3 regions of the Pseudomonas sp. GW821-FHT11D10 genome follow, and region 3 is predicted to be linked to each of the others. Evidence: predicted binding sites of a transcription regulator. Region 3 holds the regulator's gene; each other region holds the start of a gene.

Region 1 (7,518 bases), on a different contig from region 3:
CGACCCCGGCCAGACGGGGGATGACCCGATTTATGCCTGGCTGCCGGGGACCGAAACCTACGTGCAAGTCACAGGTGAAATCCTTGCGGACATCCGGGCAGGCAAGTTCCGTTATTGATATTGGCTATCGGCGGTCTTGGAAAAAAGGGGATGACAGCTATCGCCGCGCTCGGGAAACTATCGGCTTTCCGATTGACCGAAAGTGGAGTTGCCCCATGTCCGACCAAAGCCGCCAGATGACCCCCGAAGAAGCTGCCGAATTCACCGAGCAGGTATTCAACAAGGCGCGCGAGGGCGATGCGGTGATGCTGGATCGCCTGATCACTGCCGGTCTGCCGGTGAACCTGACCAACAGCAAGGGCGACACCCTGCTGATGCTCGCCAGTTATTACGGTCACGTTGACGCGGTGCAAGTGCTGCTCAAGCACAAGGCCGACCCGGAACAACGCAACGGCAACGGCCAGAGCCCGATTGCCGGCGCGGCGTTCAAGGGTGATCTGGCCGTGGTCAAGGCATTGGTCGCCGGTGGGGCGCAGATCGAAGGCGCCTCCTTCGACGGCCGCACGGCGTTGATGATGGCGGCGATGTTCAACCGCGTTGAAATCGTCGACTTCCTGATCGACCAGGGCGCCGATCCGAAAGCCAAGGATGCCAACGGCATCACCGCGCTGGACGCAGCCCGCACCATGGGCGCCGTGGACACCACCGCGCAGCTGGAAAAACTGCTGGGCTAACGCCGCTGGCCGGAACCCGCTCTGTGGCGAAGGCGAGAATGCGCTATCCTTCGCGCCCTCAAAATTCCCTTCGCCACAGGATCCGCCCCCATGAAAGCCGCACTCGCCGAACTCATCAGCAAAATCAGCTCCGGCTGCATGGGCGAAGACGAGATCCTGAAGGTCGCTGACGAAGCGGCGCAGGCCTACGCCGATGCCGACGCTTTTCTGACCGCCAACCCGGACATCAACTACGACGACACTTTCCCGATTCCGCTGGGCGAGTGGGTCGTGGTCGGCAGCCTGCCGGAGACCGTGCTGTTCCAGGCGGATACTTACGCCGACCTGTTCGCGCAGATCGTTGCCTCGTTCGGCCCGGGCGTCGACTTCAACCTCAAGCCCAAGCAACTGGCCAAGACCGAAGCGCTGACCGCGCTCAACCGCATCCAGGTGCAGATGAGCAGCCTGAACAAGGAAAACGGCGGTTACACGCTGATGAACTTCAGTCAGCTGCTCGACGACGAGCTGCAAGTGGTACTGGTCTACGGCAACGACGTACCGCGCGTGCTGGAACTGTGTGCCGAAGTCGGCATTGCCGCCGCGCCGTCGCTGGAAGCCCTGAAGGTCGCCGTTCACGTCTGAACGCAATAAAAGGGAACCCTGTGCGTGACCGTCTATCCTAAAAGTGCATGCCACTATTCTGGAGCGACACCATGGGTTCCACGTTCAACGGCCTGGTCGGCCTGATCATTCTTGCGCTCGACATCTGGGCGATCATCAATGTGCTGAAAAGCGGCGCCGAGACCGGGATGAAAATCCTCTGGGTGCTGTTGATCATCCTCCTGCCGGTGCTGGGCCTGATCATCTGGGCGATTGCCGGACCGCGGGGCAGTGTGCGGATCTGACCGTTCGCAGCCTGATTGGGTCGGGCCGATGAACTGAGGTTCGACCTGTCATCTTCGGCAACGTAGAATGCGCGCCTTTCCCGGGCAATCGAACCTGACGATTGGCGCCCGCGCATTCATCGGAGCACTTCACCATGACCGTCACCAAGACCAGCGAATACCTGGAAACCCTCTACGAAGGCTACGGCCAGCGTTTTCGCATGGAAAAACTGCTGCACGAAGTGCGCACCGAACACCAGCACCTGGTGATCTTCCAGAACCCGCGCATGGGCCGGGTGATGGCGCTGGACGGCGTGATCCAGACCACTGAAGCCGATGAATTCATCTACCACGAAATGCTCACCCACGTGCCGATCCTCGCCCACGGCACCGCCAAGCGCGTGCTGATCATCGGCGGCGGCGACGGCGGCATGCTGCGCGAAGTGACCAAACACGCCAGCGTCGAACACATCACCATGGTCGAGATCGACGGCACCGTGGTCGACATGTGCAAGGAGTTCCTGCCGAACCACTCCAAGGGCGCCTACGACGATCCACGCCTGAACCTGGTGATCGACGACGGCATGCGTTTCGTCGCCACCACCACTGAAAAGTTCGACGTGATCATTTCCGACTCCACCGACCCGATCGGCCCGGGCGAAGTGCTGTTCTCGGAAAACTTCTACCAGGCCTGCCACCGCTGCCTGAACGAGGGCGGCATCCTCGTGACCCAGAACGGCACGCCGTTCATGCAGATCGAAGAAGTGAAAACCACCGCCGGCCGCCTGCGCAGCCTGTTCCCGGACTGGCACTTCTATCAGGCGGCCGTACCGACCTACATCGGCGGTTCGATGACCTTCGCCTGGGGCTCGACCAACCCGGCCTACCGCAAGCTGAGCCGCGAAGTGCTGCAACAGCGCTTCATCGGCAGCGGCATCGTCACTCGCTACTACAACTCGGAAATCCACATCGGTGCTTTCGCCTTGCCGCAATACGTGCTGCAAGCGGTGAACAAGCCAAGCAACGACTGATCGTTCGCGGGTCAGAAAAAGCCGAGGCCGGTGTGCGAAAACACGCCGGCCTCGGCTTTTTTCATGTTGCATCGGTGTAAACCTTTTGAACGATCAATCCTGACAAAAGTCGAGATAGGTGTAAGCCCATTTGCGGGTTTGATCGAGGAGGCTCCGATGTCAAAGTGGAAAGTCACTTTCGTGGACGATCATGGTGAAACGATCGACGAAGTCTTCGAGTGCGAGGAATGCCCCAGTCATGAACGGGCAGCCCGCCTCATCAAGGAACGATTGCTGCCGGTCGCCGCCGAGCTTGACCTGAACGATCTGGAAGGGCGCACCGCCGATGCCGGCGTAAAAAGCCTGAAAACCCAGAACAGCATCGAAATCCGCAGCATCACCCCAATCTGAATCTTCCTTTACATTGCTTACCAGGCCTTGGCAGCGGCTCTATCTTGGGGCTACTCTGCAAGCGAGATCAGCGAACGGATCGCTAAGGTCTGGTCTTGTCAGCTACATGCTTGTTTCCCGCCGGCAACGCGGTTGCCGTAAGCACCCGGGCCCTGTGGGCCAGTGCAGGGAATACGGAAAGTCTATCCATCTATGCGAGGGGGACGATTCATGAGCACAGCCTATCAAGAAGACATCAGCAGCAGCGTGCTGCGCCGCATGAAAGAAGGCGGTTTCGATTTTTCCCGATTCCATCCCATCGAGTTCTACGCCATTTTCCCGGACGAGGAGCGGGCGCGCAGGGCGGCAGGCAAATTTCGCGGTGAATCCATCAATGCCCAGGTCAGTGCGCGCGACGACGGCGCCTGGTCTCTGGAATTGAGCAAGGTGATGTACGCAACCTACGACGACATTGGCGATTTCGAGCAGGGCTTTTCGGCGGTGGTCGAGCCCTTGGGCGGCATCATCGAAGGCTGGGGCGTGAAACAGGAGATCCGCAACCGGCACCGTTTGAACTGATCACTCTCGCAACACGTCGAGCTACGGCTGACCTTCGGGTCGGCCGTTGTCGTTTCTGCCGCCCCGAAAGCGCATGGCAAAACCCTGAAACAAGAAACCGGCGCAAAAAAAAGCCACCTGAAAAGGTGGCTGAAAGGGAAGACCGGAAGGAGAGGAAACCGGTCAGGGTTACGGCCGGGAAGGCTGCCGAGGCAAGCCGGATAAGTGGAGCTGCGGACTTCGTCAGCGACGTTTTTGCAGCGGATGCGCGGATTATCCGCAGCCGTCGGCGGGCAGTGAAATCAACTCTGACTATGCTGGTGATAGGCGACGGGACTGCGTCGCAATGAAGCGGGGGCGATCAGGTTGGGGCATTTGCCGCACAGGAATGGTGCGGTGCGTGTGGCGTGATTATCCAACCGATTGAAATCAAAGCGTTTATGCCGATGGCACGGGCCTTGCGAAGGCCTGTATGTCCGGGGTGACAAGGAGTACGGCATGATCCGCACCTATTTTGATGAAATGTACGATGCCGGCGGCCAGGTCCGCCCGCATTACCGGGAGTTTGCCCGCTGGCTGGCCGAAACGCCTGACGAACTGCTGGCCCAGCGGCGACGCGAGGCCGATCTGCTGTTCCATCGTGCCGGGATCACTTTCACGCTCTACGGGGACGAGCAAGGGACAGAACGCCTGATTCCCTTCGACACCATCCCGCGCAGCATTCCCGCCAGCGAGTGGCGGATCGTCGAGCGCGGCTGCATCCAGCGGGTCAAGGCGTTGAACATGTTCCTCGCCGACCTTTACCACGAGCAGCGCATCATCAAGGCCGGGATCATTCCCGCCGAACAGGTGCTGGCCAACGAGCAATACCAGTTGGCGATGCAGGGGCTGGATCTGCACCGCGATATCTATTCGCACATCTCCGGCGTCGATCTGGTGCGCGACGGCGACGGCACGTATTACGTGCTCGAGGACAACCTGCGCACGCCGAGCGGCGTGAGCTACATGCTCGAAGACCGCAAGATGATGATGCGCCTGTTCCCCGAGCTGTTCGCGGCCCAGCGCATCGCCCCGATCGACCATTACCCGAACCTGTTGCTCGACACCCTGAAAAGCTCAAGCCCGATCGACGACCCGAGTGTCGTGGTGCTGACACCGGGACGGTTCAACAGCGCGTTTTTCGAGCATGCGTTCCTGGCCCGGGAAATGGGCGTGGAGCTGGTGGAGGGCGCGGACCTGTTCGTGCGCGACGACAAAGTCTTCATGCGCACCACCGACGGGCCGAAAGCGGTGGACGTGATCTACCGCCGGCTCGACGACGCATTCCTCGATCCACTGGCCTTCCGCCCGGATTCGATGCTCGGCGTGCCGGGGCTGCTGTCGTCGTATCGCTCCGGCAACGTGGTGCTGGCCAATGCCATCGGCACCGGCGTGGCCGACGACAAATCGGTGTATCCGTTTGTCACCGAGATGATCCGTTTCTACCTCGACGAAGAGCCGATCCTGAAGAACGTGCCGACCTGGCAATGCCGCAATCCGTCTGAACTTTCCCATGTCCTGGCCAATCTTCCGGATCTGGTGGTCAAGGAAACCCAGGGCTCCGGCGGTTACGGAATGCTCGTGGGGCCGGCAGCGACGACCGCGGAAATCGATGCCTTCCGCGAGCGGATCAAGGCCAAGCCCCACGCGTATATCGCGCAACCGACGCTGTCGCTGTCGACCTGTCCGACCTTTGTCGAAAACGGCATTGCGCCGCGCCATATCGACCTGCGCCCGTTCGTATTGTCCGGCCGCGAAACCCGGGTCGTACCCGGCGGTTTGACCCGTGTCGCCCTGCGTGAAGGCTCTCTGGTGGTGAATTCATCCCAGGGCGGCGGAACCAAGGACACCTGGGTGGTCGAGGATTGAAGGAAGCCTGCCATGTTAAGTAGAACTGCCTCGGATCTGTACTGGATGTCGCGTTACCTGGAGCGGGCGGAAAACCTCGCACGGATGCTCGATGTCAGTTATTCGCTGTCGCTGATGCCGCAGGACGGCCGTGGCGACGGTCTGCACGAACTGGCGATGCCGCTGCTGATCACCGGTACGCTGGACGATTACCTGGAACGCCACGGCGAGTTGCATGCCGAGCGCTTGCTGCACTTCTTCGCCCTCGATGCGGCGAATCCGGCGAGCATCTATAGCTGCCTCGGCGCGGCGCGAGCCAGTGCTCATGCGGTGCGGGGGCGAATTACTGCCGACATGTGGGAGAACATCAACGCCACCTGGCTGGAGATCCGCGGGATCGCCAATCAGGGCCTCAGCCGTTATGGCATGAGCCGTTTCTGCGAGTGGATCAAGGAGCGTTCGCACCTGTTTCGGGGCGCGTCCTACGGCACCATCATGCGCAACGATGCGTTTCGTTTTATTCGCCTGGGTACGTTTATCGAACGCGCTGACAACACGTTGCGCCTGCTCGATGCCCGCTACGAAATGGCCGGCGATCAGGCCGAAGCGGTCAGCGACGGCACCGCGCATGCCTATTACCAGTGGAGTGCGCTGTTGCGGGCCTTGTCATCGTTCGAGGCCTACACCGAGATCTATCGCGATGCCCCGGGCGCCCGGCATGTGGCCGAGCTGCTGTTGTTGCGCGCCGACGTGCCGCGTTCGCTGCGGGCCTGCACCGAAGAAATCGACCAGATTCTCGCGCAACTGCCGGGGGCCAACGGTCGTCCTGCACAACGACTGGCGGCGGAAATGGACGCGCGTCTGCGCTACACCGGCATTCAAGAAATTCTCGAGGAAGGGCTGCACGCCTGGCTCACCGAATTCATCCCGCTGGTGCGCCAGCTGGGCAACGCCATTCACAGTTCCTACCTGGAGGCCGCATGAGACTTTCCATCAGCCACGAGACCACCTATCACTACGAAGATCAGGTGCGCGCGAGCATCCAGTACCTGCGCCTGACACCCCACGACAGCGAGCGTCAGCACGTGCTGAGCTGGCAGCTCGACCTGCCGCGCCCGGTGCGCGCCCAGCTCGATCCGTTCGGCAACATCCTGCACGTGCTGACCATGGACGAACCCCACGAAGCGATCATCATCGGCGCCCGGGGACAGGTGGATATCGATGAGTTGCGCGAAGCCGAGCACGAGAGTCAGTCGGCGCTGCCGTTCCTGCGTTTCACCCGGCTCACCGAGGCTGACGAGGCACTGCGGGCGTTTGCCGAGAAGTCCTGCAAACAACGACGCGACCGCAATGCACTGATCGACCTGATGCATGGGCTGAACCAGCACATGACCTATAAGCCGGGCGCCACCGAAGTCGACACCAGCGCCGCCGAAGCGTTTGCCGGGCGGGCGGGTGTTTGCCAGGATCACGCCCACGCGTTTCTCGCCTGCGCGCGCAGCCTTGGGGTGCCATCGCGATATGTGTCGGGTTATCTGTACAGTGAGGATTGCGAGCATCTGGCCAGTCACGCCTGGGCCGAAGCTTGGATCGATGACGCCTGGTACAGCTTTGACGTGACCAATGAACTGGCTCGGCCGGAGCGGCACCTGAAACTGGCGGTGGGTCTGGATTATCTGGATGCCTGCCCGGTGCGCGGGATGCGCCGGGGCGGCGGGTCAGAGCAGATGCACGCGAAAGTGCTGGTGTCGCCGACACCAGCGCCAATCATCTCGGTTCAGCAGCAGTAAGCGGCGTAATTGGATTACTTGGCCGGCGCAACCTTGCGCCCGGCCATGTGCTGCAAATACCCGATCAGCTTATGCAGATCCGCATCCGGCAACACTTCGGCGGAAAACCCTGGCATCTTCGCTTGCGGCCACTGACGCAGACTCTGCGGATCGCGGATATAGCGCTTGAGGAAGTCCGCGCCGAAGTACTCGGTCGGGTTGTACGGAATGTTCAGGTCCGGCCCGAACTGCGCATCCCCCGCGCCATTCAGGCGATGGCAGGCCAGGCAGTTTTTCTGGAACAGCG
Region 2 (7,518 bases), on a different contig from region 3:
CACTGGCATTGTCCTGACTGCCGGCCAGGTGCGCGGCGTTCACCAACGTTTGCGCGGCACTGTGCAAATCCGGCTGATCGCGCAGGATTCCGGAGATGGCGGTATCACCAAGCGCCGCCCACACGCCATCGCTGAGCAGTACAAAACATTCGCCGTCACGCAGTTCACCATCGAGAAAGTCCAGCACCAGATGCTGATCCAGCCCCAGTGCGCGCTTGAGCACATGCTGCATGCCCGGTTGATCCCAGACGTGATCCTCGCTGATCCGCTGTAAGTTCTCGGCGTGCCAGCGATAGACCCGGCAATCACCGACGTGCGCCAGGGTAAACCGCCGGCCGCGCATGACCAGCGCACTGACCGTAGTGAGCAGCGGCTGTCCGCCACCGTTGGCCTGCAACCAGCGGTTTTGTGCGAGCAGCAGACGATCAAGGGCCTGGGCCACGCTCCAGGTTTCCGGGGTGGCGTAGTAGTCCAGCGCCAGCGCCTGCAAGGTCGAACGCGCAGCCAGCCCGCCATCGGCGCACTGGCTGACGCCGTCGGCGATGGCAAACAGAAAACCTTTGCTGGCCGCCAGCGCCGGGGCCGGGGTCACCAGGCGCAAGGCGTCCTGGTTTTCCGCGCGGGGGCCGGTGGCGCTGGCTTCAGCGAAGCTCAGTTGCAGGGCCATGCAGGCCTCAGACCCGGGCAGCAGTCACGGCCGCCGAACCCCAGGTGGTTCTCCAGCGACGTTTGACCCCGTGCAGACCGAACCACGCCAGCACACCCAGGCTGGCGAACAACCACAGCGCCAGTTGATAGCTGCCGGTGCTCTGTTTGATCGCGCCCATGCCTGCTGCCAGAGCGAAACCGCCGATGCCGCCGGCCATGCCGATCAGGCCAGTCATCACACCGATTTCGCGGCGAAAACGCTGAGGCACCAGTTGGAACACCGCGCCGTTACCTGCGCCGAGACCGAGCATGGTGCAGACGAAAAGTGCCAGCGCCGCGTAGGAACTTGGCAGGTTGAAGCCGACGGCCGCGATGCAGACTGCTGCGACTGTGTACATCGCCAAGAGCGTACGGATACCGCCGAAACGGTCAGCCAGTGCGCCACCGAGGGGACGCATCAGGCTGCCGCCGAACACGCAGGCCGCGGTGTAATAACCGGCGGTCACCGGGCTCAGGCCGTATTGATCGTTGAAGTAGCCGGGCAGGGCGCTGGCCAGGCCGATGAAGCCGCCGAAGGTGACGCTGTAGAAAAACATGAACCACCAGCTGTCGCGATCACCCAGCGCCTTGAAGTAGTCGGCCATGGATTTGGCTTTCGGCCGCTCCGGCGCGTTTTTCGCCAGCCAGGCAAACAGCACCAGCGTCAGGATCAGCGGAATCAGGGCGAAACCGAACACGTTGCTCCAGCCGAACGACGCCGCGAGTACCGGGGCGATCAGTGCCGCGAACACGGTCCCGGAGTTGCCGGCCCCGGCGATGCCCATCGCCTTGCCCTGATGCTCCGGCGGATACCATTGCGACGCCAGCGGCAGGGCCACGGCGAACGAAGCGCCGGCCATGCCGAGGAACAGGCCGAGCAACAATGCTTGTTCGTAGCTGTGAATGCCGAGTTTCCAGGCACCGAACAGCGCACAGATCACGATCACCTGGCCGATCAGCCCGGCGGTTTTCGGCGACAGGCGATCGGCGAGCATGCCCATCGCAAAGCGCAGCACCGCGCCGGCCAGAATCGGCGTCGCCACCACGAGGCCGCGCTGTTGGGTGGTCAGGTGCAGGTCGGCGGCAATCTGCACCGCCAGCGGGCCGAGCAGGTACCAGACCATGAAGCTCAGGTCGAAATACAGGAAGGCCGCGAACAGGGTCGGGGTGTGGCCGGATTTCCAGAAGCTTTTATTCATCGCGCACCTCAGCTGTAGAGAATCTCGAGAAGGAGTCAGAACCAGCACAGTGGGGCGCCGCCACGGCCGCACCACCGGCCCCGGGCTGTGGGGCCAAAACGCAAAAACGCCGCTACCCGGACCGCCGAAAGGGGCGAAGAAGGTGAGCGACGTCTTTGTCGTAGGTGGGGCAACCGCCGTTGGTTACCTGTGGGGATTGCTTAGCGAGATTTGTGCCAGTTCAGCCAAGCAACTCGCTCATCGCAATGATCTGTTCCGCCACCTGAATCAGTTTCTGCTGGCGGCTCATGGCCTGGCGGCGCATCAGGGTGTAGGCCTCTTCTTCATTGCAGTCCTTCATTTTCATCAACAGGCCCTTGGCCAGTTCGATGCGCTTGCGCTCGGCCAGTTGCTGGTCGCGGGCCTGTAGCTGGGCGCGCAAGGCTTGGTCGCTTTCGAAGCGGGCCATGGCCACGTCGAGAATCGGCTGCAAGCGTTGTGCGTGAATGCCCTCAACGATGTAGGCACTGACCCCGGACTTGATCGCCTGACGCATCACGCCGGGGTCATGTTCGTCGGTAAACATCACGATCGGCCGGGGCTGGTCGCGGCTGACCAGCACCACTTGCTCCATCACATCGCGGCTCGGTGACTCGGTATCGATCAGGATCACGTCCGGACGCACCGTTTCGACGCGCGCCGGCAGGTCGATGGTCAGGCCCGACTCGTCGATCACCTCGAAACCGGCCTCGGTCAGCGCGGCTTTCAGGCGTCCGACTTTTTTCGCGGTGTCGTTGATCAGCAGAATGCGCAACATATTCGCGATCTCCTGTCAGCGCTGGGCGAGAAGGGGCGCGCTGTCGCTCAGCGCGTGGAGCTTGAAGCTTCGGGCATAGGCGGCCGGGTCGCTGCCGTCCCAGATTTTGCCGTCGATCAACTGGCTGCTGCGCAGGTCTTCGGTGCCGACCGGCACGCCGACTGCGTTGGCCGCGTCGCGGTACAGCGCCAGTTGTTGCACATTGCGGGCGACGGCGAGGTAATCCGGGTCATCGCGCAGCAAACCCCAACGGCGAAACTGGGTCATGAACCACATGCCATCCGACAGGTACGGCAGATTCACCGCGCCATCGCCGTGAAAGCGCAAAGCGTGCGGGTCCTGCCAGCGATTGCCCAGCCCATCGTCGTAGTCGCCGAGAAAGCGCGGTTCGATGCAGGACACCGGAGCGTCGAGGTATTCCGCGGCGCTCAGCAACTGCGCGGTGCTACGGCGGTTTTCAGGGCTTTCTTCGATGAAACGGCTGGCTTCGAGGATCGCCATCACCAGCGCGCGGGCGGTGTTGGGGTATTGCTCGACGAAGGCGCGGGTGCAGCCGAGGACTTTTTCCGGGTGATCGGGCCAGATGGTCTGGCTGGTGGCCAGCGTGAAACCGAGATTCTGCTGCACCGCGCTGGCGGCCCACGGCTCGCCAACGCAGAGGCCATCGATGCGTCCGGCCTGCAAGTGCGCGACCATTTGTGGCGGTGGCACCACCACGCTGTCGACATCCTGCAACGGGTGAATGCCCTGGCTCGCCAGCCAGTAATACAGCCACATGGCATGGGTGCCGGTCGGGAAGGTCTGGGCGAAGGTCAGTTTTGCGCGGGTTTGGTGCACATGGTGGTGCAGCGCTTCAGGACCGGTCACGCCCAGGCCCTGCAAACCGTGGGACAGGTTGAGGCTCTGGCCGTTCTGGTTCAGGCCCATCAGCACCGCCATGTCGGTCGGCGCGACGCCGCCGATGCCCAGGTGTACCGCGTAGATCAGGCCGTAAAGGCTGTGGGCGGCATCGAGTTCGCCGCTGACCAGATTGTCCCGCAGATTGGCCCAGGAGCTCTGGCGCTTGAGGTTCAGGGTCAGGCCGTAAGGCTGAGCAAAGCCTTGAGTGGCGGCGACCACCAGCGAAGCGCAGTCGCTCAGGGCCATGAAGCCCAGGTTGATCGCGCTTTTTTCCGGGGCATCGCTGCCGTTGACCCAGGCCAACGGCCCGGCGGAGGTTTGAGTCATGAAAGCCACCCTCAAAAAAAACGTCGTCCCAGGCTTTGCCCGCGCAAAACCGAGAGACGACGCCATTGTCCTTGCCTGCACGCCACCATTGGCCTGCGGGCTGATACCGAGGAAGGTGCAAGGCATATGCCATGCGCACGGATTTACCCGTGCGCCTCGCGCGGCGGGGCGATGCCCGGCTATAATCGCCGCCTCTTTTCGCCGCCCGAGTCATAGCCGCCCATGTACACCCTGGCCCGTCAGCTGTTGTTCAAACTTTCCCCGGAAACCTCCCACGATCTCTCGCTGGATCTGATCGGCGCGGGCGGGCGTTTGGGCCTCAACGGCTTGCTGTGCAAGGCCCCGGCGTCGCTGCCGGTGAATGTCATGGGTCTGGAGTTCCCGAACCCTGTGGGTCTGGCGGCCGGTCTGGACAAGAACGGCGCGGCCATCGACGGCTTCGCGCAGCTGGGTTTCGGTTTTGTCGAAATCGGTACCGTGACCCCGCGCCCGCAGCCGGGCAACCCGAAACCACGGATCTTCCGCCTGCCGGAAGCCGAGGCGATCATCAACCGCATGGGTTTCAACAACCTCGGTGTGGATAACCTGCTGGCGCGGGTGGCGGCGGCCAAGTACAAGGGCGTGCTGGGGATCAACATCGGCAAGAACTTCGACACCCCGGTCGAGCGCGCGGTGGATGACTACCTGATCTGCCTGGACAAGGTCTACGCCCACGCCAGTTACGTCACGGTCAACGTCAGTTCGCCGAACACCCCGGGCCTGCGCAGCCTGCAATTCGGTGATTCGCTCAAGCAATTGCTGGCCGACCTGGCCACGCGCCGCGCCGAACTGGCCCTGCGCCACGGCAAACATGTACCGCTGGCGATCAAGATCGCGCCGGACATGACCGACGAAGAAACCGCGCAAGTCGCCCAGGCGCTGATCGAAACCGGGATGGACGCGGTGATTGCCACCAACACCACCCTCAGCCGCGTGGGCGTCGAAGGCATGGAACACGGTGACGAGGCGGGCGGTCTGTCCGGCGCGCCGGTGCGTGAGAAGAGCACCCACACCGTGAAAGTGCTGGCGTCCGAGCTGGGTGGCAAGCTGCCGATCATCGCGGCGGGCGGCATCACCGAAGGCAAGCATGCGGCCGAGAAGATCGCTGCCGGCGCGAGCCTGGTGCAGATCTATTCCGGCTTCATCTATAAGGGCCCGGCGCTGATTCGCGAGTCCGTGGATGCGATCGCCGCCAAGCGCTGATCGGCGGACATAAAAGGCAGGCATAAAAAAGGGCTCCTCGAAGGAGCCCCTGGGCCGTAGCCCGCCGTCCGGGAAGGACGTGCATGGTGATCAGGTTGTTGCGAAATCAGATTGTCGTGTCGGAATAAGTGCCCTGTGTCAGCCGACGGCGTGAAGTTCGTTGAGTCTGTGGATTCCCGCAGTGCCGGTCATACCGTCCCAGTTGTCGCCGCGTCCTTCTCGCCAGCCGTTGATCCAGGCTTGACGTACCGACGGTAGAGTAAATGGGCAAAGCTCACGGGATTTTCCACCAACGCCATATTGATATCCGCGCAAAAATGCTCTTTCCAACGGATCACGCTTAAGTCTTCTCATAGGGTGTTTCCCTCACTTGTTGACTGTTTTTGTCGCGTCGACCTCAATTGAGGTCTGGCAGAAAAACTCTGCCGTTGGCGGCTCGCTGCCGGCGTGGCGAGCCAAGGTGTTGACGCCGTTGCGACGTCAACCTGTGTCCAGTTCTAACCAATGAGTCACATCGATGGAATGACCGTTTTGTCATAAGGACGTAACGAAAAAGATGCTATGGCCATAAGTAACCGCGTATTTATCCAGTGTTCATTGGCCAAACCCCGGTATGATCGGCCCCGCGCTGGATGATGAGGTTAATCCTTTAGTGAGAATGACCCACGTTTGCGCTGGGGTACTATTCGACGAAGGGTTGCTTTGAGTCATTTTGTTGCTTCAACTTTTTTATCTGTCCCGGCATCTAAGCTCTTTTAACCCGAGCAGCGGGGATGGAACGGCACACCTTCGTGCCACGCGGGCGCTCTTGTAGAAAAGCGCCTGATTGAAAACCGGATCGGCAATGCGTTGCCGGTTCATTAGCCAAAGGCTCTGGAAAAACCATGTCCGACCGTTTCGAACTCTTCCTCACTTGCCCCAAAGGCCTTGAAGGCCTGCTCATCGAGGAAGCCGTCGGGCTTGGCCTTGAAGAGGCCCGCGAACACACCTCCGCCGTGCGTGGCATGGCGACCATGGAAACCGCTTATCGCCTGTGCCTCTGGTCGCGTCTGGCCAACCGGGTGCTGCTGGTGCTCAAGCGTTTCCCGATGAAAAACGCCGAAGACCTGTACCACGGCGTACTCGACGTCGACTGGCAGGATCACATGCTGGCCGACGGCACCCTGGCCGTGGAGTTCAGCGGCCACGGTTCGGGCATCGACAACACCCACTTTGGCGCCCTGAAGGTCAAGGACGCCATCGTCGACAAACTGCGCACCCCGCAGGGCGACCGCCCAAGCATCGACAAGCTCAACCCGGACCTGCGCATTCACCTGCGCCTGGATCGTGGCGAAGCGATTCTGTCCCTCGACCTCTCCGGCCACAGCCTGCACCAGCGCGGTTACCGCTTGCAGCAGGGCGCTGCGCCGCTGAAGGAGAACCTTGCAGCCGCGATCCTGATCCGTTCCGGCTGGCCGCGCATTGCCGCCGAAGGTGGCGCGCTGGCTGACCCGATGTGCGGTGTCGGCACGTTCCTGGTCGAAGCCGGCATGATCGCCGCCGACATGGCGCCGAACCTGCGTCGTGAGCAGTGGGGCTTCACCGCCTGGCTGGGTCACGTACCGGCGCTGTGGAAAAAACTGCATGAAGAAGCCGTCGAGCGCGCCGCTGCCGGTCTGGCCAAGCCGCCGCTGTGGATCCGTGGTTATGAAGCCGACCCACGCCTGATCCAGCCGGGCCGCAACAACGTCGAACGCGCCGGTCTGAGCGAGTGGATCAAGATCTATCAGGGCGAAGTGGCGACCTTCGAACCGCGTCCGGACCAGAACCAGAAAGGCCTGGTCATCTGCAACCCGCCGTACGGCGAGCGTCTGGGTGATGAAGCCAGCCTGTTGTACCTCTACCAGAACCTCGGCGAGCGTCTGCGTCAGGCCTGCCTGAACTGGGAAGCGGCGGTGTTCACCGGCGCGCCGGACCTGGGCAAACGCATGGGCATCCGCAGCCACAAACAGTATTCGTTCTGGAACGGCGCGCTGCCGTGCAAGCTGCTGTTGATCAAAGTACTGCCGGATCAGTTCGTCACCGGCGAGCGCCGCACCCCGGAGCAGCGTCAGGCCGAGCGCGAGCAAGCCGCTTACGATCAGACGCCTAACGAGCCGCAAGAGCGCAAGTTCAACAAGAACGGCAACCCGATCAAACCGACGCCGGCTCCGGCGCCCGTGATCGAGCAACCGCGCCTGAGCGAAGGCGGGCAGATGTTTGCCAACCGCCTGCAGAAGAACCTCAAGGCGATGGGCAAGTGGGTCAAGCGCGAAGGCATCGACTGCTACCGTGTCTACGATGCGGACATGCCGGAATACGCCATGGCCATCGACCTGTACCACGACT
Region 3 (7,518 bases):
CATCATCGCCATGATGCTTTTGCCGTCAACCGTGGTTTCCGGGGTGCGGCCCACTCTGATCGTGCAATCGGGAAACTGGCCCGCCACTCCGACGAATTTTGCCGATGCGCGGGCGTGCAGGCCCAGCTTGTTGATGATTTCGATTTCACGAGCAGGCATCGCGGTGTGAATCCTTTAGCTGAGGTCGCGGTGGCGAACCTGGACGTTCTTCAGGGTCTTCTGCAGCGCCTGGCCAAGACGTTCGGTCAGGTAAACGGAACGGTGATGCCCGCCGGTGCAGCCGATGGCAATGGTGACGTAAGCGCGGTTGCTCGCCGCAAAGCGCGGCAACCATTTGTACAGATACGTGTAAATATCCTGGTACATCTCCTCGACCTCAGGCTGCGCCGCCAGATACTCGGCGACCGGCTGATCGAGACCGGATTGCGCGCGCAGCTCCGGTTTCCAGTACGGGTTCGGCAGGCAGCGTACATCGAACACCAGATCCGCATCCACCGGCATGCCGCGTTTGAAACCGAACGACTCCACCAGAAACGCCGTTCCCGGCTCCGGCTGGTTCAGCAGTCGCAGCTTGATGGTATCGCGCAGCTGGTACAGGTTGAGATTGGTGGTGTTGATTTTCAGGTCGGCGAGATCGGCAATGGGGCCGAGCAGGGCGCTTTCATCCTGAATGGCCTCTGCCAGCGAACGATTGGCGTTGCTCAGTGGGTGGCGGCGGCGAGTTTCAGAGAAGCGCTTGAGCAGCGTTTCTTCGTCGGCATCCAGGTACAGGACATCGCATTGAATATGCTTGGCACGGGCGTCTTCAAGCAATTCCGGAAATCGGGTCAGATGGCTCGGCAGATTGCGTGCATCGATCGAGACCGCCACCAGTGGCTGCGCCAGCTCGGTGTGAATCAGGGCGCGTTCGGCCAGTTCCGGCAGAAGGCCTGCCGGCAGGTTATCGATGCAGTAGTAACCGTTGTCCTCAAGGACATCCAGGGCGGTACTTTTACCCGAGCCGGAACGGCCACTGACAATGATCAAGCGCATGGTTACGGCCTGTTCTGTTCTTCCAGTACAACCTGGTACAAGGCTTCGTTGCTTGGCGCGCTGCGCAGTCTGTCGCGAACGTCCTTGCGGTCGAGCATGCTGGCGATCTGGCGTAACAGCTCCAGGTGCGCATCGGTGGCGGCTTCCGGCACCAGCAGGACGAACAGCAGGTCCACAGGCGCGCCGTCGATAGCGTCGAAATCGATAGGGGCATCAAGGTGCATCAGCGCACTGATCGGCGCTTCGCAGCCCTTGAGGCGGCAGTGAGGAATGGCGATGCCGTTGCCAAAACCGGTTGAGCCGAGTTTTTCACGGGCAATCAATGCCTCGAAGACATCTTGCATCTCCAGATCCGGGACTTCCCGGGCGATCAGGTTGGCAATTTGTTCGAGGGCTTTCTTTTTACTGCCGCCCGGCACGTTCACCAGGGAACGGCCGGGGGTCAGGATACTTTCAAGTCGGATCATGGGGGTGGGGGTTATCGACCGGTAGCGCCCTGAAGCAGGCTCTGGGTCTTTTCCTTATGCTTTTTGAGTTGTTTATCAAGCTTGTCGGTCAGCGCGTCGATCGCAGCGTACATATCGGTATGTTCCGCGTTTGCGACGACCTCGTTGCCGGGAATATGCAGCGTGGCTTCGATTTTCTGCTTCAGCTTTTCGACGCACATCGTGACTTGCACGTTGGTGATCTTGTCGAAATGTCCCTCAAGCCTCTTGAGCTTTTGCTCAACGTACTCACGGAGAGGTTGGGTAACTTCCAGTTGGTGTCCACTGATGTTGACTTGCATACAGCTTCTCCTTCGTTGCCAGTGCATAAAGCGGCAGGCCGAAGAGCCTGCCACTGGAACGCTGTAACGTGGCTTACATCAACCGCTTGCGTTCGCTCGAAGGCGCGATCCCGAGGGATTCGCGGTACTTGGCGACGGTGCGGCGAGCCACCTGAATGCCTTGTGCCTCCAGTAAACCAGCGATCTTGCTGTCACTCAACGGCTTTTTCTGATTTTCCGCGGCAACCAGTTTCTTGATGATCGCGCGGATCGCCGTGGACGAGCATTCACCGCCTTCGGAGGTGCTCACATGGCTGGAGAAAAAGTATTTCAGTTCATATATGCCCCGTGGGGTATGCATGAATTTTTGCGTGGTCACCCGGGAAATCGTCGACTCGTGCATGCCCACCGCTTCAGCGATGTCATGCAGCACCAGCGGCTTCATGGCTTCGTCGCCGTACTCCAGAAAGCCGCGTTGATGCTCGACGATCTGGGTGGCCACTTTCATCAGGGTTTCGTTGCGGCTCTGCAGGCTCTTGATGAACCAGCGGGCTTCCTGCAACTGGTTGCGCATGAAGGTGTTGTCGGCGCTGGTGTCGGCGCGGCGCACGAAACCGGCGTACTGGGCGTTGACTCGCAGGCGTGGCACCGATTCCTGGTTCAGCTCGACCAGCCAGCGCTCGTTGTCCTTGCGTACGATGACGTCAGGTACCACGTATTCGGCTTCGGTGGATTCGATCTGCGAACCGGGGCGGGGGTTGAGGCTCTGCACCAGTTCGATGACCTGGCGCAGCTCGTCTTCCTTGAGCTTCATGCGGCGCATCAGCTGGCTGTAGTCGCGGCTGCCGAGCAGGTCGATGTAATCGGTAACCAGACGCTTGGCCTCGGCCAGCCAAGGGGTCTTGGCCGACAGCTGGCGCAATTGCAGCAGCAGGCATTCGCCCAGGTTGCGTGCGCCGATGCCGGCGGGTTCAAACTGCTGAATGCGGTGCAGGACGGCTTCGATCTCGTCCAGCTCGATGTCGAGTTCCGGATCAAAGGCGTCGAGGATTTCTTCGAGGGTTTCGTCGAGGTAGCCCTGATTGTTGATGCAATCGATCAGGGTCACAGCGATCAGGCGATCGGTGTCGGACATCGGTGCCAGGTTCAACTGCCAAAGCAGGTGGCTTTGCAGGCTCTCGCCGGCGGAGGTGCGGGTGGTGAAGTCCCACTCGTCATCATCGCTGCTTGGCAGGCTGCTGGCGCTGGTCTGATAGACGTCTTCCCAGGCAGTGTCGACGGGCAGTTCGTTGGGGATTCGCTCGTTCCATTCGCCGTCTTCGAGGTTGTCGACTGTCGGCGCGGTCTCCTGATAGGAGGGTTCCTGGATCTCGGTGTTGGGCTTCTGTTCGGCGTTGTCGGCCATGGGATCGGAGTTGTCGAAGTCGTCGCCGTCTTCCTGGCGTTCGAGCATCGGATTGGATTCCAGAGCCTCCTGGATTTCCTGTTGCAGATCCAGGGTCGACAATTGGAGCAGGCGGATGGCCTGTTGCAGCTGCGGTGTCATCGTCAGCTGCTGGCCCATTCTCAAGACTAGCGATGGTTTCATGGCAGGGGCTTAACACCTTATTCGCCGGCGCTATGCGCCATCCACTACAGGGCGCCGGAGCGCCAAACTTAAGCAAATTATATGCCTGAAACTGTCGTGTTTGCCTAGAGCGCTGTAACAATAAAAGCCTATAAAAGTGCGCTTCAACGTTACAGCACCCGGACGGCTGTCGAATGCCGTCGTGCTTACAGACGGAACTCGTGACCCAGATAGACTTCCTTCACCAGATTGTTGGCGAGGATGGTTTCTGAGTCGCCTTCGGCGATCAACTGGCCGTCGTTGACGATGTAGGCGGTTTCGCAGATATCCAGTGTCTCGCGGACGTTGTGGTCGGTGATCAGTACGCCGATGCCCTTGGCCTTGAGGTGATGGATGATCTGCTTGATGTCGCCGACCGAGATCGGGTCGACACCGGCGAACGGTTCGTCGAGCAGGATGAATTTCGGTGCCGTGGCCAGTGCGCGGGCGATCTCAACGCGGCGGCGCTCACCACCGGACAGGCTCATGCCGAGGTTGTCGCGGATGTGGCTGATGTGGAATTCCTGCAGCAGGCTTTCCAGCTCCTTGCGACGACCGGCCTTGTCGAGCTCCTGACGGGTTTCGAGGATGGCCATGATGTTGTCGGCTACCGACAGTTTGCGGAAGATCGACGCTTCTTGCGGCAGATAGCCGATGCCGGCCTTGGCGCGACCGTGCATCGGCTGGTGGCTGACGTCCAGGTCATCGATCAGCACGCGACCCTGATCGGCCTGGACCAGGCCGACGATCATGTAGAAGCAGGTGGTCTTGCCGGCGCCGTTCGGGCCGAGCAGGCCGACGATCTGACCGCTGTCGATCGACAGGCTGACGTCGCGCACGACCTGGCGGCTTTTATAGGCCTTGGCCAGGTGCTGAGCTTTCAGAGTTGCCATTACTGGGTTTTCTCGTCGGTTTTCTTCTTCGGCTGGATCACCATGTCGATGCGCGGACGCGCTTCGGTGACCTTGCTGCCAGTGGCTCGACCGGCGCTGGCCAGTTTCTTCACCGTGTCATAGACGATTTTTTCGCCTTGAGTGACGTTGTTGTCCTTGTCGACGACCTTGGCCTTGTCGATCAGCACAACGCGGTTCTGCTGCGCGTGGTACTGAATGGTCACGCCGTAGCCCTGGACAGGTTTCGCGTCGCCGGCAGTCTGCAACTGTTCGAAGTAGGCGAGGTTGCCCACCGAAGTCACGACGTCGATGTCGCCGTTGGGCGCGCGGGTCATGGTCACGGTGTTGCCTTTGACGATCATCGAACCCTGGGTGATGATCACGTCGCCTTTATAAGTGGCAACGCCGTTCTTGTCGTCCAGCTGGGCATCGTCGGCCTGAATGCGGATTGGCTGCTCTTGATCGTTCGGCAGAGCCCAGGCGCTCACGCTTCCCAGTGCTGCGCCCAGACTGAGCAAAATAGGGAGGGTTTTAACGAGCCTCATACTGTCCTCTTACGTTCGATAGCAGGTGTATCCTGCTTTCCTTCAAATACGCTTTCATTCCTACGCCAGTCGATACACCGCCAGCGCCGTCGATTCTAACGGGTTGCTGGGTCTGCGCATATTGCTGCTGCGGGAACACCGTCATGCGAGTGGAGGTGATCAGGGTGTCGCGGTTCTTTTCGTCGGTGCGTTTGACGCGTACCGAGTCGATCAGCTCGACCTCGGTGCCACCGGAATTCACTTCACCGCGTTCACTGGTCACGTGCCATGGGAAGTCGGTGCCACGGAACATGTTCAGATCGGGCTTGGTGACCAGTGTAATGTCGGTCACCTTGACGTGCTCAGCCTTCTCGGACGTCATTTCGTATTGCACTTTGCCGTCTTCGAGGTACTGGATCGTGTGTGTATTGGTCGCATACCAGTCGATCGGGCTTTCCGCCGCGGAGACGGGCGGCTTGTCGAGGAAGCGTTCCGGGCTGATGTTCCAGTAGCCGACCGCACCGAAAATCGCTGCGATGCAACCGAACAGCAGGATGTTGCGAAACTTTTTGCTAAACATGGTTGGACTCACAGGTACGCGTTGTTGGCGGCGTCGAGGCTGCCTTGGGCGCGCAGGATCAGTTCGCAGAATTCGCGGGCGGCACCTTCGCCGCCACGGGCCTGGGTGACGCCGTGAGCGTGTTCGCGCACGAAAGCAGCGGCGTTGGCTACGGCCATGCCCAGCCCCACACGGCGGATCACCGGCAGATCCGGCAGGTCGTCACCGAGGTAGGCCACTTGCTCATAGCTTAGGCCCAGTTGCTCCAGAAGGCCGTCGAGAACGACCAGTTTGTCTTCGCGGCCCTGAAACAGGTGCGGGATGCCCAGGTTTTTTGCCCGACGCTCGACCACCGGGGTCTTGCGACCGCTGATGATGGCGGTCTGGACGCCGGCGTTCATCAGCATCTTGATGCCCTGGCCATCGAGCGTATTGAAAGTCTTGAATTCGCTGCCGTCTTCAAGGAAGTACAGGCGCCCGTCGGTGAGGACGCCGTCGACGTCGAATACCGCCAGTTTGATGGCTTTGCCGCGTTGCAGCAGATCGGTGCTCATTTACATCACTCCTGCGCGCAGCAGGTCGGAGAGGTTGAAGGCGCCGATCGGGCGATCCTCTTCATCCACGACAACCAGCGCATTGATTCGGTGGTCTTCCATGATTTTCAGGGCTTCGGCGGCGAGCATCTCGGCGCGGGCGGTCTTGCCGTGCACGGTCATCACCTGGTCGATGGTGGCGCTGTGGATATCAATGCTGCGATCCAGGGTGCGGCGCAGGTCGCCGTCGGTGAAGATCCCGGCCAGTTTGCCGTCCGCTTCAAGAATGACGGTCATGCCCAGACCCTTGCGGGTCATTTCCATCAGCGCGTCCTTGAGCAGGGTGCCGCGTTGTACCTGTGGCAGTTCCTGGCCGGCGTGCATGACATTTTCCACTTTCAGCAGAAGACGTCGGCCCAGTGCGCCGCCCGGGTGGGAAAAGGCGAAATCTTCGGCAGTGAAGCCGCGCGCCTCCAGCAGCGCCACGGCCAGGGCATCGCCCATGACCAACGCGGCGGTGGTCGAGGAGGTCGGCGCCAGGTTCAGCGGGCAGGCTTCGTGCTCGACGTGAACGTTGAGATTGACCTCGGCGGCCTTGGCCAGCGGCGATTGCGGGTTGCCGGTGACGCTGATCAGCTGGATGCCCAGGCGCTTGATCAGTGGCAGCAGGGTGACGATTTCGTTGGTGGAGCCGGAGTTCGACAGGGCCAGAATCACGTCGTCACGGGTGATCATGCCCATGTCGCCGTGGCTCGCCTCGGCCGGGTGCACGAAAAACGCCGGGGTGCCGGTGCTGGCCAGGGTGGCGGCAATCTTGTTGCCGATGTGCCCGGACTTGCCCATGCCGACCACGACAACACGGCCCTTGCTGGCCAGAATCATCTCGCAAGCGCGTACGAAATCGGCGTCGATATGGGGCAACAAGCCTTGTACGGCTTCCACTTCGAGGCGGATGGTGCGTTGTGCCGATTGAATCAGGTCGCTGGTTTGGCTCATGTCAGAAATCGTATAGCCCGATGAAAAGGCGGCGATTATAGCGGTTATGTTGAAAAGCCTCACGCAAGTTCGTCGTGCTTTGTCATTCCTCGTTACCAAAACTCCGCAAATAACGCTTCCAGCCCTTCAACTCGCAGATTGCGGGTCGGTGCAGGCCTTGGGCGCTTGCCCTTTGCAGTGATATAGTTCGCCGCCAGTTCGGCCTGCCCGGGATGTAGGGGCTTTCTCAAGAAAGCCAGGCGTCCGAGTGAGAGGCTGCATCGCAAGGAGTTTAGATGAGTGCCGATAACGCCTACGCGGTCGAGCTGAAGGGAGTCTCCTTCAAGCGCGGTGCGCGGAGCATTTTCAATAACGTCGATATCCGCATCCCGCGCGGCAAGGTCACCGGCATCATGGGGCCTTCCGGGTGTGGCAAGACCACGCTGCTGCGCCTGATGGGCGCCCAGTTGCGGCCATCCAAGGGCGAAGTCTGGGTCAACGGCCAGAACCTGCCGAAGCTGTCGCGCAGCGATCTGTTCGATGCGCGCAAGCACATGGGCGTACTGTTTCAGAGCGGTGCGCTGTTCACCGATCTCGATGTGTTCGAGAACGTCGCCTTCCCTCTGCGCG

The links. Region 3 encodes sigma-54, which starts transcription at its own class of promoters, with help from an activator protein. Its sites were predicted from a motif close to ANTGGCATNNANNTTGCTNT; they were not measured.
Region 1: a site for sigma-54 is predicted at 4,001-4,020, ahead of AC1RT4_RS22625 (circularly permuted type 2 ATP-grasp protein). Genes of this name have one in related genera too.
Region 2: a site for sigma-54 is predicted at 4,024-4,043, ahead of AC1RT4_RS22360 (CmpA/NrtA family ABC transporter substrate-binding protein). Genes of this name have one in related genera too.

What each region holds. Positions count from the first base shown of each region.
Region 1 covers NZ_JBXARR010000008.1:240,864-248,381, reverse strand. The annotation lists gene AC1RT4_RS22660 (long-chain-acyl-CoA synthetase) at 1-118, shown strand, start outside; gene AC1RT4_RS22655 (ankyrin repeat domain-containing protein) at 216-734, shown strand; gene AC1RT4_RS22650 (hypothetical protein) at 825-1,355, shown strand; gene AC1RT4_RS22645 (PLDc N-terminal domain-containing protein) at 1,427-1,618, shown strand; gene speE (polyamine aminopropyltransferase) at 1,753-2,628, shown strand; gene AC1RT4_RS22635 (hypothetical protein) at 2,785-3,018, shown strand; gene AC1RT4_RS22630 (ribonuclease E inhibitor RraB) at 3,229-3,576, shown strand; gene AC1RT4_RS22625 (circularly permuted type 2 ATP-grasp protein) at 4,054-5,463, shown strand; gene AC1RT4_RS22620 (alpha-E domain-containing protein) at 5,476-6,426, shown strand; gene AC1RT4_RS22615 (transglutaminase family protein) at 6,423-7,232, shown strand; gene AC1RT4_RS22610 (c-type cytochrome) at 7,247-7,518, opposite strand, start outside.
Region 2 covers NZ_JBXARR010000008.1:179,190-186,707, reverse strand. The annotation lists gene AC1RT4_RS22375 (bifunctional protein-serine/threonine kinase/phosphatase) at 1-667, opposite strand, end outside; gene AC1RT4_RS22370 (nitrate/nitrite transporter) at 675-1,886, opposite strand; gene AC1RT4_RS22365 (ANTAR domain-containing response regulator) at 2,107-2,682, opposite strand; gene AC1RT4_RS22360 (CmpA/NrtA family ABC transporter substrate-binding protein) at 2,698-3,909, opposite strand; gene AC1RT4_RS22355 (quinone-dependent dihydroorotate dehydrogenase) at 4,132-5,151, shown strand; gene rmf (ribosome modulation factor) at 5,290-5,505, opposite strand; gene rlmKL (bifunctional 23S rRNA (guanine(2069)-N(7))-methyltransferase RlmK/23S rRNA (guanine(2445)-N(2))-methyltransferase RlmL) at 6,036-7,518, shown strand, end outside.
Region 3 covers NZ_JBXARR010000007.1:209,751-217,268, forward strand. The annotation lists gene AC1RT4_RS21130 (HPr family phosphocarrier protein) at 1-159, opposite strand, end outside; gene rapZ (RNase adapter RapZ) at 175-1,032, opposite strand; gene ptsN (PTS IIA-like nitrogen regulatory protein PtsN) at 1,035-1,499, opposite strand; gene hpf (ribosome hibernation-promoting factor, HPF/YfiA family) at 1,511-1,819, opposite strand; gene AC1RT4_RS21150 (RNA polymerase factor sigma-54) at 1,893-3,386, opposite strand; gene lptB (LPS export ABC transporter ATP-binding protein) at 3,572-4,297, opposite strand; gene lptA (lipopolysaccharide transport periplasmic protein LptA) at 4,297-4,842, opposite strand; gene lptC (LPS export ABC transporter periplasmic protein LptC) at 4,829-5,401, opposite strand; gene AC1RT4_RS21170 (KdsC family phosphatase) at 5,410-5,934, opposite strand; gene AC1RT4_RS21175 (KpsF/GutQ family sugar-phosphate isomerase) at 5,935-6,909, opposite strand; gene AC1RT4_RS21180 (ATP-binding cassette domain-containing protein) at 7,185-7,518, shown strand, end outside.